DNA from 3 places in the Ruegeria sp. THAF33 genome. Region 1 is predicted to be linked to each of the others. Evidence: riboswitches for the same ligand, from Rfam matches in the RefSeq annotation. Region 1 holds a riboswitch; each other region holds the start of a gene.
The links. A riboswitch is a leader RNA that binds a small molecule or an ion and turns the genes downstream of it on or off. The one in region 1 is predicted to bind cobalamin.
Positions count from the first base shown of each region.

Region 2: it holds a riboswitch for cobalamin, as region 1 does, so the genes downstream of both, FIU92_RS21395 (energy-coupling factor ABC transporter permease) here and FIU92_RS15585 (aromatic ring-hydroxylating dioxygenase subunit alpha) in region 1, are expected to answer to the same signal.
Region 3: it holds a riboswitch for cobalamin, as region 1 does, so the genes downstream of both, FIU92_RS04735 (DUF1636 domain-containing protein) here and FIU92_RS15585 (aromatic ring-hydroxylating dioxygenase subunit alpha) in region 1, are expected to answer to the same signal.

Region 1 covers NZ_CP045384.1:3,105,000-3,109,597, reverse strand. Annotated here, with positions in the region: gene FIU92_RS15590 (hybrid-cluster NAD(P)-dependent oxidoreductase) at 1-985, opposite strand, end outside; gene FIU92_RS15585 (aromatic ring-hydroxylating dioxygenase subunit alpha) at 991-2,244, opposite strand; cobalamin riboswitch at 2,326-2,530, opposite strand; gene FIU92_RS22845 (hypothetical protein) at 2,585-2,794, shown strand; gene FIU92_RS15580 (hypothetical protein) at 2,797-3,048, shown strand; gene FIU92_RS15575 (hypothetical protein) at 3,108-3,281, shown strand; gene FIU92_RS15570 (DUF3833 family protein) at 3,311-3,853, opposite strand; gene FIU92_RS15565 (DUF3833 domain-containing protein) at 3,850-4,467, opposite strand; gene FIU92_RS15560 (MFS transporter) at 4,464-4,598, opposite strand, start outside.
Region 2 covers NZ_CP045386.1:106,858-111,455, reverse strand. Annotated here, with positions in the region: gene FIU92_RS21400 (transglutaminase-like cysteine peptidase) at 1-787, shown strand, start outside; gene FIU92_RS21395 (energy-coupling factor ABC transporter permease) at 892-1,575, opposite strand; cobalamin riboswitch at 1,651-1,864, opposite strand; gene FIU92_RS21390 (L,D-transpeptidase) at 2,080-2,742, shown strand; gene FIU92_RS23085 (hypothetical protein) at 2,784-3,056, opposite strand; gene FIU92_RS21380 (cation-translocating P-type ATPase) at 3,245-4,598, shown strand, end outside.
Region 3 covers NZ_CP045384.1:928,898-933,495, forward strand. Annotated here, with positions in the region: gene cobN (cobaltochelatase subunit CobN) at 1-824, opposite strand, end outside; gene cobW (cobalamin biosynthesis protein CobW) at 830-1,885, opposite strand; gene FIU92_RS04735 (DUF1636 domain-containing protein) at 1,887-2,258, opposite strand; cobalamin riboswitch at 2,350-2,557, opposite strand; gene FIU92_RS22720 (hypothetical protein) at 2,609-2,788, shown strand; gene FIU92_RS04740 (SLC13 family permease) at 2,785-4,598, opposite strand, start outside.

The DNA of each region.
Region 1 (4,598 bases):
TATGGACCTCTCCGGCAGTTTTCTTGACCTTGCAGGTCCCGCACACGCCGAATGTACAGCCTGACGGTATGTTCAGGCCAACCGAGCGGGCGGCGGCAAGCACCGTGTCGGTCTCGGCAACCTTGGCCGTCACGCCCGAGGTCGCGAACAGGATCTCGGCGCTGCTGTCGTCGTCCAGAACAACGTCATCCAACTCGGGCTGATCCGCCTCGGTTTCCACCGGCGCGCCGAAGCTTTCCTGATGGTAGTTGTTCATATCAAAACCAAGACCGGCCAGCGCGTCGCGTACTGCTTGCATGAAGGGCTCAGGACCGCAGCAATAGACTTCGCGCTCAAGGTAATCCGGCGCCATCAGGCCCAGCATCAATTGGTTGAACTGACCCTGATATCCGGTCCATGGGCGGTAGCGGTCCGGCTCTTCCACCACGAATTTCAGGTCCAAACCATCCGTGCGGCTGGCCATCTGTTCCAAGCGCTGGCGGAAGATGATCTCGGATGGCCTTTTGGCGCAGTTGATGAAGACAACGTCCAGATCGCGGCCTTCGTCCCACATGCAGGTGGTCATCGACATCATCGGCGTGATGCCCGAGCCAGCCGAGATAAACAGGAACTTGCGCGCATCGCTCAACGCGTTGGTGAACAGGCCCGCAGGCCCAATGGCCTTGATCCGCATGCCGGGTTGAAGATTGTCAAGCATCCAGCGCGTGCCGATACTGTCGGGTTGCGCTTTGGCGGTGATGGTGATCGACCGCGGCCGCGACGGCGACGATGAGATCGTGTAGGTGCGATGCACGACTCCCCCGGGCTGGCCGGGCGCCGGAATCTCGAGCGTCAGGAACTGACCAGGGTAATAGGCGAACTGCGCCCCCGAGGGGGCCCGGAACGAAAAGCTGGCAGTGTTCGGCATCTCGGGCACGACCGAGACACATTCCAGCATCTCTCCATCCTGCCAGACGGCTGATGAAAGCGTGTTCAGGTCTTTCATCAGACTTACTCCGCCGCCATTGAGTCAGGGGCCAGGCGGGCCGACACTGTGTTGCAATACCAATCCACGAATTGCAGCACGCCGGATTCCTGAATGGCTGAATATGGGCCGGGCACATAGGCCGGGCTGTTGATGCCCTGCTGGTTGTCCTCGACCACCTGTCGATCTTCGTCATTCGTGGCGACCCAGACTTCGGTCAGACGTTTCACGTCATAGTCAACGCCTTCAACGGCATCCTTGTTGACCAGCCATTTGGTCGTGACCTCGGTCTCTGTCGGGCTGATCGGCGTGACGCGGAAAACAATCGAGTGATCGGCAAGAAAGTGGTTCCACGTGGTCGGATAGTGGAATTTCAAAAGCGATCCCGCATCCGCAAAGGGCGACCGGCCCAACCAACGGCGCACGGCGGATTTCCCGTCCATCGTATAACTCTCGGCCCCTTCTTTCAGCGGCATCCGCGCCAGTCGATATTGGCCGTCCTCGTGCAGGTAGAACTGCGATGGCATACCCGTTGCCTGGCACCTGTCGAAATGGGCTTGCATATAGGCTGGGGTTTCACCGCCTTCGATCCCCGTCACGCCCGGATCATCAGGGAAGGTCCGGCACAGCGCAGGGTGGTTGCCGCCGCAGTGATAGCACTCGCGATTGTTTTCCCAGACCAGCTTCCAGTTGCCGTTCTCGATGATCGTGCTTTCGAAGGCGACCTTGGCATTCGCAAGATCATGCGGCTCAAGATACGGGCGCGCGATATTGGCGAACGTGTCAAAATCCGGGGCGACATCCGCCAGACAGATGTAAACCAACCCGGCAAACTCGCGGCAATGAACCGTCTTCAAACCATGCTGCTTGGGATCAAACTCCGGCCCCATGTCGCGGGCCCACAGCAAAGAGCCGTCAAGCTCGTAGGTCCATTGGTGATATGGGCAAACCAGCTTCGGCGCGTTGCCTTTTGCCGCCTTGCATATGATTGAGCCGCGATGGCGGCAGGTGTTGTGAAACGCCCGGATCTGGTTGTCGGCGCCGCGCACGATGATCACGCGATAGGCACCCACGTTGTATGTTACATAGTCGCCGGCTTTCACCAGTTCGCAAGCGGGAATGGCAAAGAGCCATTCGCGATAGTGGATGGTTTCCAGGTCGGTCTGAAAGATCTCGGGGTCGGTGTAAAAGGCCCGTTCCAGAGCATAGCCCGGGATTCGACGCGCCAACAGGTTTTGGACATTGTTCACTTCTGGCTCTCCTGCCGCGCCCCGCGGCATTGCTTGGGCAGATGACAGGGAGGAACCGTCCGGAGGCGCGCGAGGACCACGTCCGAAACCCGTGCCCCCACCGCCACCCGCGGTTTGACATATCTGCAAGGCTGGTTTCCGGACTTGAAAGGGGCTTGCACCCGGTTGCGACACCTTCCCGGGATCCTCGTCCCAGTGGTTGATTGTCGAACCTGACCTTCCTTACCGTTGCGGGGGCAGTGCCGGAATTCCACCGGCTTCCCAATTCTCCGCTGTCTGAGAATCAAGCAGCGGCACCTCACGATGGCAGCCTACTTTTTACCCGCTTGAGCGCTGAAATGCTTGCGACATTTCCGGTTTCAAAACAGACATGGAAATTTTCCGGCAGCGTGGACGGCGCCGGGATCACAGTCCTTGGCACAGGGGCGTGGCAGGCCCGCCAGCATGGCGTTTTGCGGTGGCCGATGGCCTTGCGATGGATGCGGCCACGTCTGACATCGGCGCCGCCAAATTATCCCCCAACCGCGACGGCGAAGGCCCGGCTGCTCTGATCAGAAACGAAACGCTGCACGTCGCCTGAGCATGGCTGGAAAAGAGAGTGTCAAGCCAAGTGAAGGAGGTTTGCAGCAAGCCCTTTTCGGTGAAGTTGATCCGTTTGGGATAGTGCTGGCTTTCAATGGGGCAGGTGAAGAAGGCGAATATCCGTCATGCGAGAGTTGTCAGTCCACCTTGTCAACGGCCGGTAGAAAACCTCATTTTGTCCATAAAAAATTGTCTTTTTCGGGAAAAACCATTACGTTTTCCGAAAATGGTGGAAAACACCGGAGGCAGTAAGAGAGCAGATGCCAAAACCGAAAACAGGTGTTTTGCGGACAACAGTTCCTTCGCGCCTCATGGGAAAACGGGATGGTCTGTTTTTCCTCTGGGGGCAGATAGAACGCGCGCGCTTGAAGGTCGAGGGCGGCGAACGCGCCGAGGGCGCGGCCTCGGACGGGCCAAGGGCAAACACGGCCGGTGAGGTCAAGGGATCGACGACAGCATTGGTGGACGAGTTTATTTTCTACTGACTTTTGTGATGAAACCGGTCCTGGCGGCCCTATTTCTTCTCGAAGAACAGGATGACTTCACCCAGACGGACGCCATAGCGTGAGACATACGCGCGGTTCAGCAGACGGTCGTCATCCAGCAGCCACATCCAATCGTCGAATTTGACACGCATGGTCCCGTCCTTGATCGGCAGGTCGATCTTGTATTTCCAGTTGAACGTATCCCCGCGCTCAATCCCGCTGGCGGTTCCCAGCACGCCAGGCGCCGTACCGGTCCACGTATCCTCTCCGGTTTTGGTCAATGTCCAGATGCGTTGTTCCGTCGCGCCATCGTCGTAGACGAAGTCTTCGACCAGGGTCAGGGTTTCGCCGTCCCATGTCCCGTCGATATCAACCGTGAATCTGCGGGGGATATTTCCCAGAACATCCTGAAACTGACCGTAGGCCACTGTTTTGCCTTCGAAAAATTCCTCGAGGTTCAACTGTCGGTCCGACAGAAACGTTTTTGGTACCTTCGGTTTGCTGGAGCAGGCCGCCAGAAGTGCAAGGCTTGCGATGGCGACGCAGGCGATGAAAGAGCGAAAGGTGATCATTGCAACGGCTTCCCTTCCAAAGTCGCGTCATACCCGTTTGACCCACTTGGATGCATCGGTTTAGAACTGGGGCTTGGACGCATTGTGGCGATCAGTTCCGCGACCTTGACGCCAAACTTGCGCATCTCGGACCGATTCATGATGACGCCGGTTTCTGTCAGATACATCCAATCGGTGACATCCAACGTATGTCCACCGGCGTCATCTGGCAGAATGATACGATAGGTCAGTTTCACCGTGGACCCCGAGATGATGCCCCGACCTTCGCCCACGATATCATCCGCCATTGCCGTGAACGTGTTGCCGGTTCCCAGCGTCAGGTACCATTTGCGGGTCATCTGTTTTCCATTGGAATAGGTGAAGTATTCGGTCAGCGTGCCAGAGTTGCCTTGCCATTCGCCGGACATGCGCGCGACAAAGCTGTTCGACATTTTGCCGTTGGGGCCATAGATCAGGCCCTCGGACAAGATCTCTCCGTTCAGGTGTTTTTTCAGCGAAAAATCTGGCCCGGTACCACTGTAATCGGACGGCGATTGCGCGCGAAAGCTCAGCAGCCTTGCACGGATGAAGACAGCGGTCAGAAGGACCAGAAGGATGACGGTGAAAGCATTCATTTGCTTGTGACCTCGGTGGGCAGGGTCAACACCATCCCGAACGCTCCGACTTTCAGGATGCAGGGCAGCACAGCATAGGCAAGATTGAGTGTATCCAGCGCCTGTGCGGAATTGGTTTGACCGGGGGTGAA
Region 2 (4,598 bases), on a different replicon from region 1:
GGATGCTCTGATGCTGTCAACTAAGGAAGAAATACCAAAGAATCTGCAAATTTTTGCCGCTTTACCCCTAGAGGCTAAGAAGCTGTTGCAATTCCCCAAGCACATGAAGGCTTGGAATAAAACACATTGGCCGGGGAAGTTTGGATACTTTAGAGGAACGAGCATGGAGAAGGCAGATATGACAAATCCCACTTTAGTTCAGGGAGTGTTATCGAAAAACCTGCTGGGTTATCTCCCAATGGTCTGTTTTATATGCAGCTTTTTTGTGTCTGCCGCTACATTGCAAGCCTCTGAGCTTCCCTCGATCGGTCTTGACAAAAAGATTGGAGCGCCATCCGGTGCCAAATCACTGTGCAAAGACTACTCGTGGGCGTGCGCGAGCGCTCGTAGCTCTGGTCTGTCCGTGGCAAAAGAAAATCAGATCGTTAAAACGATCAACACGCGCGTCAATCGGAGAATCCGAGCAGTTTCGGATCAAAGCCAATATGGGACAAAAGAATACTGGACACTGCCGACGCAAGGGTCAGGAGATTGCGAAGACTTCGCTTTGCAAAAGAAGTTTGAACTTGTGCAGAATGGTTTGGATCCTACGAAGCTACTAATTGCGACTGTCTTGGACACCAATCGCAATGGCCATGCTGTTCTAGTCTATCGCTCGAGTGAAGGCGATTTGGTTCTGGACAATGTTACCAACAGGATCAAAACGTGGAAGGAAACGAGGTATCTTTTCCTACGAATACAGGACCCGATTCACCCTGATCGTTGGGTACAGGTTTTTAGTGGCTAAAAACAATGTGGCGCGCCCTCGAGACGCGCCACAATAATCTTTGGAGCTGCGACTACCGGTTTTTTCGCGGCAACCCAATTTTAGGACACCGCTTCAAACTTTGGTCAAGCTTTCGCAGCGTTGTACAAACGCGGAGTCACCAGACCTGTACTGTTCAAACCGCGCATCGCCTTGGCTGCCGCAAGCACTGCCAGATCAGCAATCGGCTCAATGACGATTACCAGCATATAAGCACCGCCAAAGGATAGAACCGAAGCCATGGTTTCTGCGCCGAAACCCTGGCCGTAGAAGGCCCAGAACCCAACCCATGCGACTACTCCTCCCTGATACGTCGCACTCAGCGCAAGAGCTTGGCCATATTTGAGGTCAACATATGCTGTGCCGGGAGCGATGATGCGGCTGGCCAGTGCTTGTAGCGCAAATAGCGGCACCAGCAGAGTGGTCAGGTTGATGAAGTACTGCGGAAGATCGAACGGGGCAAAAAAAACACCCTGAATCAGGAGACCAGCTGCCAATCCAAAAGCCGCGGGTGCAGCACCGAGAAGCAGAAACAGCGTCGACCCCAGGATGAAGTGGACTTCAGAGACACCAACCGGGAAATGCGGCAGGACTTCGAAGAAAAGGAAAACCCCAACGGTGGCGAGCACCGAGCGCATAGCAAAAGATGCAGGTCCATTCGCACGCAATGTGGAAAACGTTTCTTTCGCTGCGTAAGTAGCCGCACCTGCGGCGGTAACATAGGAAAGCGCGATTTTGGCACCATTCACGATGCCCGGTTCGATATGCATGTTCTTTCTCCCTACCGCCTCACCCGGCGGCTTGTCAGGTTGAATCGACCGTAAGGCCGACAGGTTCAGTCTGGGCATAGCCCGGCGCTTTACGGCAGGTCTCCTGACTCGCGGGTGCTCGCTCCGCCAACCTTCCCGGTTCCATTACGAACCAGTGGTGTCTTGGCATCGCTCTCCGCTCACAGTTGCGGGGGCAGTTACGGAATTGGCGCCATTGAAAACACCGAACCGTATTCCCTTTTAATCCTTTTGGCTTCCGCCATCAGGAACCGAAAACAATTCACCGCTACAATGGCGGCTTCGTTTCTGTCAAATGTCTTTGCGACCTAGTCCGAAGTAGACTCGACCGATGCAGGATTCACGCAACCGGCGACATGGTCCATTAGGTAAACCAAGCGTTACCTGAAACCTCTTGAAGCTCTAGCTGCTAGAGGCTTTAAGACTCGAATTTGATCGCAAAAATGCGATGCAACCACATTACACTTGTGAACCAGGACGAGACTTATGCTGACACGGCGCCATTTCATTCAATCAACCACAGCGCTATTCTCGGCGTCTGCGGCCAGTCCATTGATCGCCAAAACATGGCCAACCTCGTCGCAAAAGACCTATTGGGACAGCCAGGTCACGCCATTTGACTACGATCCAGCGACCTCAAATCCATGGGGCGTTCATGACCGTTTTTTACCACGACGTGTCGTAGCAAATGATGGTTTGGTTCCCGGTGACATCCATGTCGATGCCGTCGCGCGCTATCTTTACCATATCGAGGAAGGCGGCACAGCAATGCGCTATGGCGTAGCGATCGCGCGTGGGAACCTTTACGAGCCCGGTACCTATGCTATCCGGCGCAAGGTCGAATGGCCACATTGGACGCCAACGGCTTCAATGATCGAGCTCAACCCCGAATACGCGGAATTCCGGGATGGCATGGAACCCGGGCCAAGTAATGCTCTCGGCTCTCGAGCCCTTTATCTATACGTTGGGGATCGAGATACTTATCTCAGAATCCACGGTACACCTCAGCCCAGAAGCATCGGTGGTCGCGCAAGTTCTGGATGTGTTAGAATGATCATGGCCCATATCAATGATCTCTACCCACATGTAAAAATCGGCTCGACCGCATACGTATACTCGGCCGAAGATAGCGTCACAGCCCGCTCATAAATTTTGGGCAGCGCAGGTGGATGTCGCTGCCCTCTTTTTTATCAGGCGTCACGCGCAGCGCAGATCGGGGCGCCATTCGTTGCGCGCAGTGGAACCAGCGTCGTCTCGACAGGTCCGCTGTGCTCATACCAAAAGCAGTTATCTTCTGGCATAAGGCGCGCTGTGGCCAGATCTTGCCCCGGTTCTGCCAGCGCAACAACTGAATCCGGCAGGTTACCTGGTTCGAATGCTTTGCTTTTGCCCCCTGTGAACTGGGCTGAGCAACCGGCAGTAATCGAGACTAACGTGATGGTAATTGCGATCCGTTTCTGCATTGACTTGTTCCAAAATTTATTACGTCTTCTGCGACTAAATTGCATCCACGCGACCGGCCCGCAAGAAGGAATGAAGCATCAATATCGCGGGCAACGAACCGGATTGAAAAAAATTGAAAAAGGTATTGAAGCTCTAGTTGCTGTAGGAACTATTTGCAAAGGACCGCAGAGATTCTTGAGGTCTAACTATGTCATCCGATACCCACAACCACGACCATGACCACGAAAATAGACAAGGTCACAACGCGTGCGGCAGTAGCGGGTGTGGTGACATCGCGCCCGCCGGTCCGATTCCCGAAGGTGGCAGAAGCTTTCAGGTCTCTGGCCTCGATTGCGCCGAAGAGGTTGCGATCCTGAACCGGGTTATCGGCCCGAAAGTTGGTGGTGAAGAGCATCTCGCTTTTGATGTCATCAACGGTCGAATGACGCTTCTTGAAAGTGCTGCCAAGCTTTCTGACGAAGATGTCATGCTGCTGGTTGCCAGCACCGGTATGACCGCCAATTCTTGGGATGACGGAAATGCCGCGCAGGATCAGGCGGCGCATATTGCACGTCAGCGGCGGTTCACCGCGCTCAGCGGAGGGTTTTGGGCAGCGGGTTTTGGCTGGCACATTTTCGAAACCGGCATGGGCGGTGCGCTTGGGCTGTTCTCGGGACATGGTGAGGTTCCGATGCCATTAGCCGAGGCAGCTTTGTTCGCAGTCGCGATCTTGTTTGGCGTCTGGCTGGTGGCCCCTAAGGCCTGGTATTCGGCGCGTCGACTTTCGCCGGATATGAACCTTCTGATGGTTGTTGCCGTCGCTGGTGCCATCGCTCTGGGCGAGTTTTTTGAAGCGGCAACTGTAGCATTTTTCTTTTCGCTTTCTCTTTATCTGGAAAGCTGGAGTGTCGGACGGGCTCGCAACGCAGTATCCGCGCTGCTTGATCTGGCCCCCCCGACGGTTCGGCTGGTTCGTGCTGACGGTTCCGAGGCAACGGTCCCGGCGGCGGATGTCTTTGTCGGTGACAGCTTCATCGTTCGGGGTGGGGATCGCATTCCACTTGACGGCGAAGTCATCGAAGGGGCCGGTGCCGTTGACCAGGCTCCAATCACAGGTGAAAGCGCGCTGGTTCCCAAAGAGCTGGGTGATGAGGTCTATGCCGGCACAATCAATGGTGAAGGCACCCTCAAAATTCGTGCGACGAAAACAGCGTCCGATACCGTGCTTGCCAAGATCATCCGGATGGTCGGTGATGCTCATGCTCGCCGTGCGCCGGTTGAGCAGTGGGTTACAAAATTTGCGCGGATCTATACGCCCATCGTTATGGTCGTTGCAGTGGCCATCGCCCTGATCCCACCGCTTGCATTTGGCGCATCGTGGGGCTTCTGGTTTTACAATGCACTTGTTCTTCTGGTTATCGCCTGCCCCTGTGCGCTCGTCATTTCCACACCGGTTTCCATCGTTGCGGCTTTGACCGCTTCGGCCCGGGCTGGGGTTCTGATTAAGGGCGGCGCATATATCGAGGCCCCCGGGCGTACCACCGCACTGGCCATGGACAAGA
Region 3 (4,598 bases), 1.3 Mb from region 1:
GACGCACCTTTTCCCGAAAACGAAGTGGCGTTGACAATGGCCGATGGGTTCAGCGCAACAACCTGTTCCCGCAACCAGTCGGCGGCCATGGGCGCCTTGAGAGATGGGGCAAACAGGCCCACCGCCGCGTATCCACGGGCGCGCAGGCTGCGGATCAGGGAGGCGATCGGGGCGGTGTCTGCCGAGGTCAGGTAAGCGCGGTAAAAGGTGACGAGGATTCGTTTGGCCTTGCTTTCGAACGCGGTTTCCACCGGGATTACGCCGCGATCCGGACACCACACGCCACATTCGGGCAAGGTCTTGGCGCCCATCACCGGACCGGCATAAAGCCCCGCCGCCAAAGCCATCTGCGCCAACGCCGCCTGTGCCGCGACCTCGCCGCCGGTATCGCACAGATGCGCCAGCCGCCGCAGGGTCGAGACCGGCAGGGTGGAATAGTCATCCAGCCGCGTGTCCTCGCGCCCGTCAGCGGGCAGCACCGCCAGCGCGATGCCCTTGGCCTGCGCCAGCGCCAGAACCTGCTGCAACCCATAAGCCCAGTAGGGGACGCCGCCGATCAGACGGATCAGAATGCCCTTAGCGCCCTCGAGCGTCTGTTCGACATAGGTGTCGACCGACAGCGGGTGTTTCAGCGCCGCCAGGTTGGCCAGCCGCAACGAGGGCATCCGTCCCTCGGGCCCGCCGCCGCGATGCCAGCCCGCCGCGAAAGCCCCCAGATCGCTGTCCGAAAACGACAGCACCACCAGTTCCGCCGGGCTCTGGCCCAGATCGGTTGGGGTCTCGGTTTCCTCGAGCCCGTGGCTTTCGCGGAAGACGACGTGCATGTGTCTTACTCGGCAGCCTCACGCACACCCACGAGGATTTCGCGGATTTCCGCCTCTTTGATATCGTCATGCTCGGCGATGACGACCAGACGCGAACGACGGTCTTCACCGGGTTCCCACGGGCGGTCATACTGGTGCCGTACCCGCGCGCCGACCGCCTGAACCAGCAGGCGCATGGGTTTGCCCTGAACGGCGGCATACCCTTTGACGCGCAGGATGTTCAGTTCATTGGCGAGGCGTTCGATATTGGCGATCAGTTGGGCCGGTTCGGTCTGCTCGGGCAGCTCGACGATGATGCTTTCGAAATCGTCATGCTCGTGATCGTGATGGCCGTCGTGATGCGAGGGTCGGGCGTCCATGTCATCCTCGGCGGCGGCTTCCAGACCCAGCACAACGCGCACGTCCACGGCACCTTCGGCCACTTCGACGACGGGCAGGGGGCGCGGCGCCTCGGCGGCGATGATCTCGCGCGCTTTGGCCACGCCTTCGGGGCCGGCGAGGTCGGGCTTGGTCAGCAGGATGATGTCGGCGCACGAGATCTGATCCTCGAACACCTCGGACAGGGGCGTTTCGTGGTCGATCGAGTCATCGGCCATGCGCTGGGCGTCCACCGCTTCGACATTGGGCGCGAAACGGCCTGCGGCCACAGCCTCGGCATCGGCCAAGGCGATCACGCCGTCAACGGTGATCTTCGAGCGGATGTCAGGCCAGTCGAATGCCTTGAGCAGCGGTTTCGGCAGGGCCAGACCGCTGGTTTCGATCAGGATATGATCCGGGCGCGGCTCCAACGCCATCAGGGCCTCGATGGTGGGAATGAAATCATCTGCCACGGTGCAGCAGATGCAGCCATTGGCCAGTTCCATGATGTTTTCCGCCGGGCAATCAGGAATGGCGCAGGATTTCAGGATGTCGCCATCGACGCCTACATCGCCGAACTCGTTGACCACGACGGCAAGGCGCTTGCCCTGCGGGTTCTGCATCAGGTGACGCACCAAAGTGGTCTTGCCCGAGCCCAGAAAGCCGGTGATCACTGTGACGGGGAGTTTTTCGAGGTTCGACATGTCAGGCTCCAATCGGGGGAATGCGCGAGGCACAGTTCTTGCGAAAATGTTCGGGGCGTTCGCGCCATTTCACCAAACCATCTTCAGTGGCCAGATACTTGGTCGCGCCGTCGACGATGACGTCGACATGATCTGTTTCGTTCAGGTTTTCATACACGAAGGTCCAGCGGCCCGGCCCGCGCAACACGATCGAACAGCCTTGATCGCAGTTTGACAGGCATTCAACGGCTTTCAGGGTGACACCGTCGGGCAGGTCTGCCTGTTCCAGGGCCTTGTGCAACAAAGCGCCCGGGCGTTGCGCGTCATCTTCGACAGGCAGGCCGCGACGGCAGGTGGTACAGACCAGCAACTCGACTGGTGCGGTCTCGGTCATGTCTCTCATCCCCCCAAATCCTCTTCGCGGGGGACGGGGTTTCATGCGGGCCACGATTGGTCATGGACCCGACACCGGAACACCCCGCCCGGTTTCAACTTCGGTTGTTGGCAGGTCTCCCGGCTTGCGGATGCCAGAGGCGGGCCTCTGTCGGATGTCCCGCCTTCCCGGCTTTCGAGCCAGTGGCATTGGGCATCCTCTCCGTTCACGGTCGCGGGGGCGGCTGCGTTTGGCGGCAAGACCGTTGACGCATTCCCTTTTCATCGGCTGTCACCGACACCAACGAAAGGGACATGCGGCACCGCTGGCCTGCTTGTCAAGCGAGTCGCGCGCAACAATTATGCAGAGGCATGGAAAGCGACCTGTGGGCGTCGATGGGCGGCATGGTGTGCCGGGACCCAGCCCGAGATGGGCCGGACGACGAACGGTATCTCAGCAAGGGGCGTAGACTATGGCCAACCGGTGCCTCGACTGAACCTGTCCAGATGATGGGTAAAGACCACCGAACACCCCGGATCCTCTTGCGCTAATAGATGACGTTTATCATGAGCAGCGAGACGACCAGAAACAGCGCCGTCATTATTCCGCCGGAGCGGACGAAATCCATCACCTTGTATCCGGCCGGACCCATGATCAACGCGTTTACCTGATGGGTTGGGATGATGAAGCTGTTCGAGGTCGATATGGCGACCGTCAGGGCAAAGACGGCTGGGTTTCCACCCGCCGCCACCGCAATTGATACCGCCAGAGGCACCAGCAGAACCGTGGCCCCCACGTTGGACATGACCAAAGAAAAGGCCGTCGCCAGAACGGCGATGCCGGTTTGCAGCGACCAGAGCGGCCAGCCGTCCAGAATTATCATGATCTGCTGCGCGATCCACGCGGCCGTGCCTGTGTTCTGCACGGCTTGTCCCAAAGGTATGAGGCAGGCGAGCAGGAATACGGTGTTCCATCCGACCGCGCGGTATGCCTCGTCCACGCTGAGCACACGGGTCAGCATCATGCCCACCGCGCCGGTAAGAAGACAGAGTGAAAGCCGGACATCCGTGAACAGGATCAACGACAGCGAAATGGCGAAGAATGCCAGGGCCCAGCCGACTTTTTGCGGCCGCAGCTCGTCCTGAGGAAAGTCCGTCGTCACGACGACGAAATCCGGATCTCGTTTGATCCGCATCAGGTTGTCCCATCTGGTATGTGCCACAAGCATGTCGCCCGCCTGAAACTTTTCGAGCCCGATCTGAGTGGATTCGTGATCCTCGGTCTCGACATGGCTCAGCGTCTCTTCGCCGCGGTGAATGGCCAGCAGCGACATCCCGTAGGTCTTGCGAAACAAAAGCTCGCGGGGGCATTTGCCGATCAGCTTGCTGTCGGGCGTGATGACCACCTCGGCCACGCCTGCATTGGTTGGGGCGAACTCTTCGACGAAAATGTCCAAATCCGGAAGAACGGTCAGCCCGTATTTCTCGGCGAACTTCTCGACCTCCCAACGGCGGCCGACGATGGCCAGCCGACACGGCGCTGCTATTTCCGCTGTCAAAACCTGAACCATCGAGGTTTTGCCGCGATAGAAGGTGGAAATGATGTACAGGTGGTTTTCGTGGTTGATGTCGGCCAGAATCTCGCCGACCAAGGGGCTGTCCTCGGGCACCACGACTTCGAACACATCGGCTTTGAGGCCATAGACCCTTTGCAGGTATTCCTGTGTCCCTTGTCCGGTACCCGTATTGTCAGGTCCTTCAGCCTCGGGCAAAACCCAGCGTCCCAACAGCAGAAAGTAACCAATTCCCGTCAGGATCAGAACCGCACCGATCGGCGTGACCGAGAACAGGCCGAAGGGCTCCATTTTCTGAGAGGCCGGCAGATTGTCATTTGCCGTCAGGATCAGATCGTTCAGCAGGATAAGAGGAGACGACCCCACCATCGTCATGGTGCCGCCCAAAATGGCGCAGAATCCCATCGGCATGAGCAGGCGCGACAGCGGTATGCCCGACCGTGTGGAAATTCGGCTGACAACCGGCAGAAACAGAGCAGCGGCGCCGACATTCTGCATGAACGAGGATATGACGCCAACGGTGCCGGAAATGATTGGTACAACCCTGCCTTCGGATTTGCCGCCGTATTTGAGGATGACGGCAGCCACCTTGTTCATGATCCCCGTCTTGTCCAGACCGGCCCCGACGATCATGACCGCAATGATCGAGATGACGGCATTGGATGCGAAGCCGTCGAACAGAAGGGTGACATCCGCCAGATTTCCCAGCCCGGGCGCGTAGCTGAGCAAGCCTATGAGAACCAGAACCAATATGGCGGAAAGGTCGATCCTAATGATCTCGGAAACGA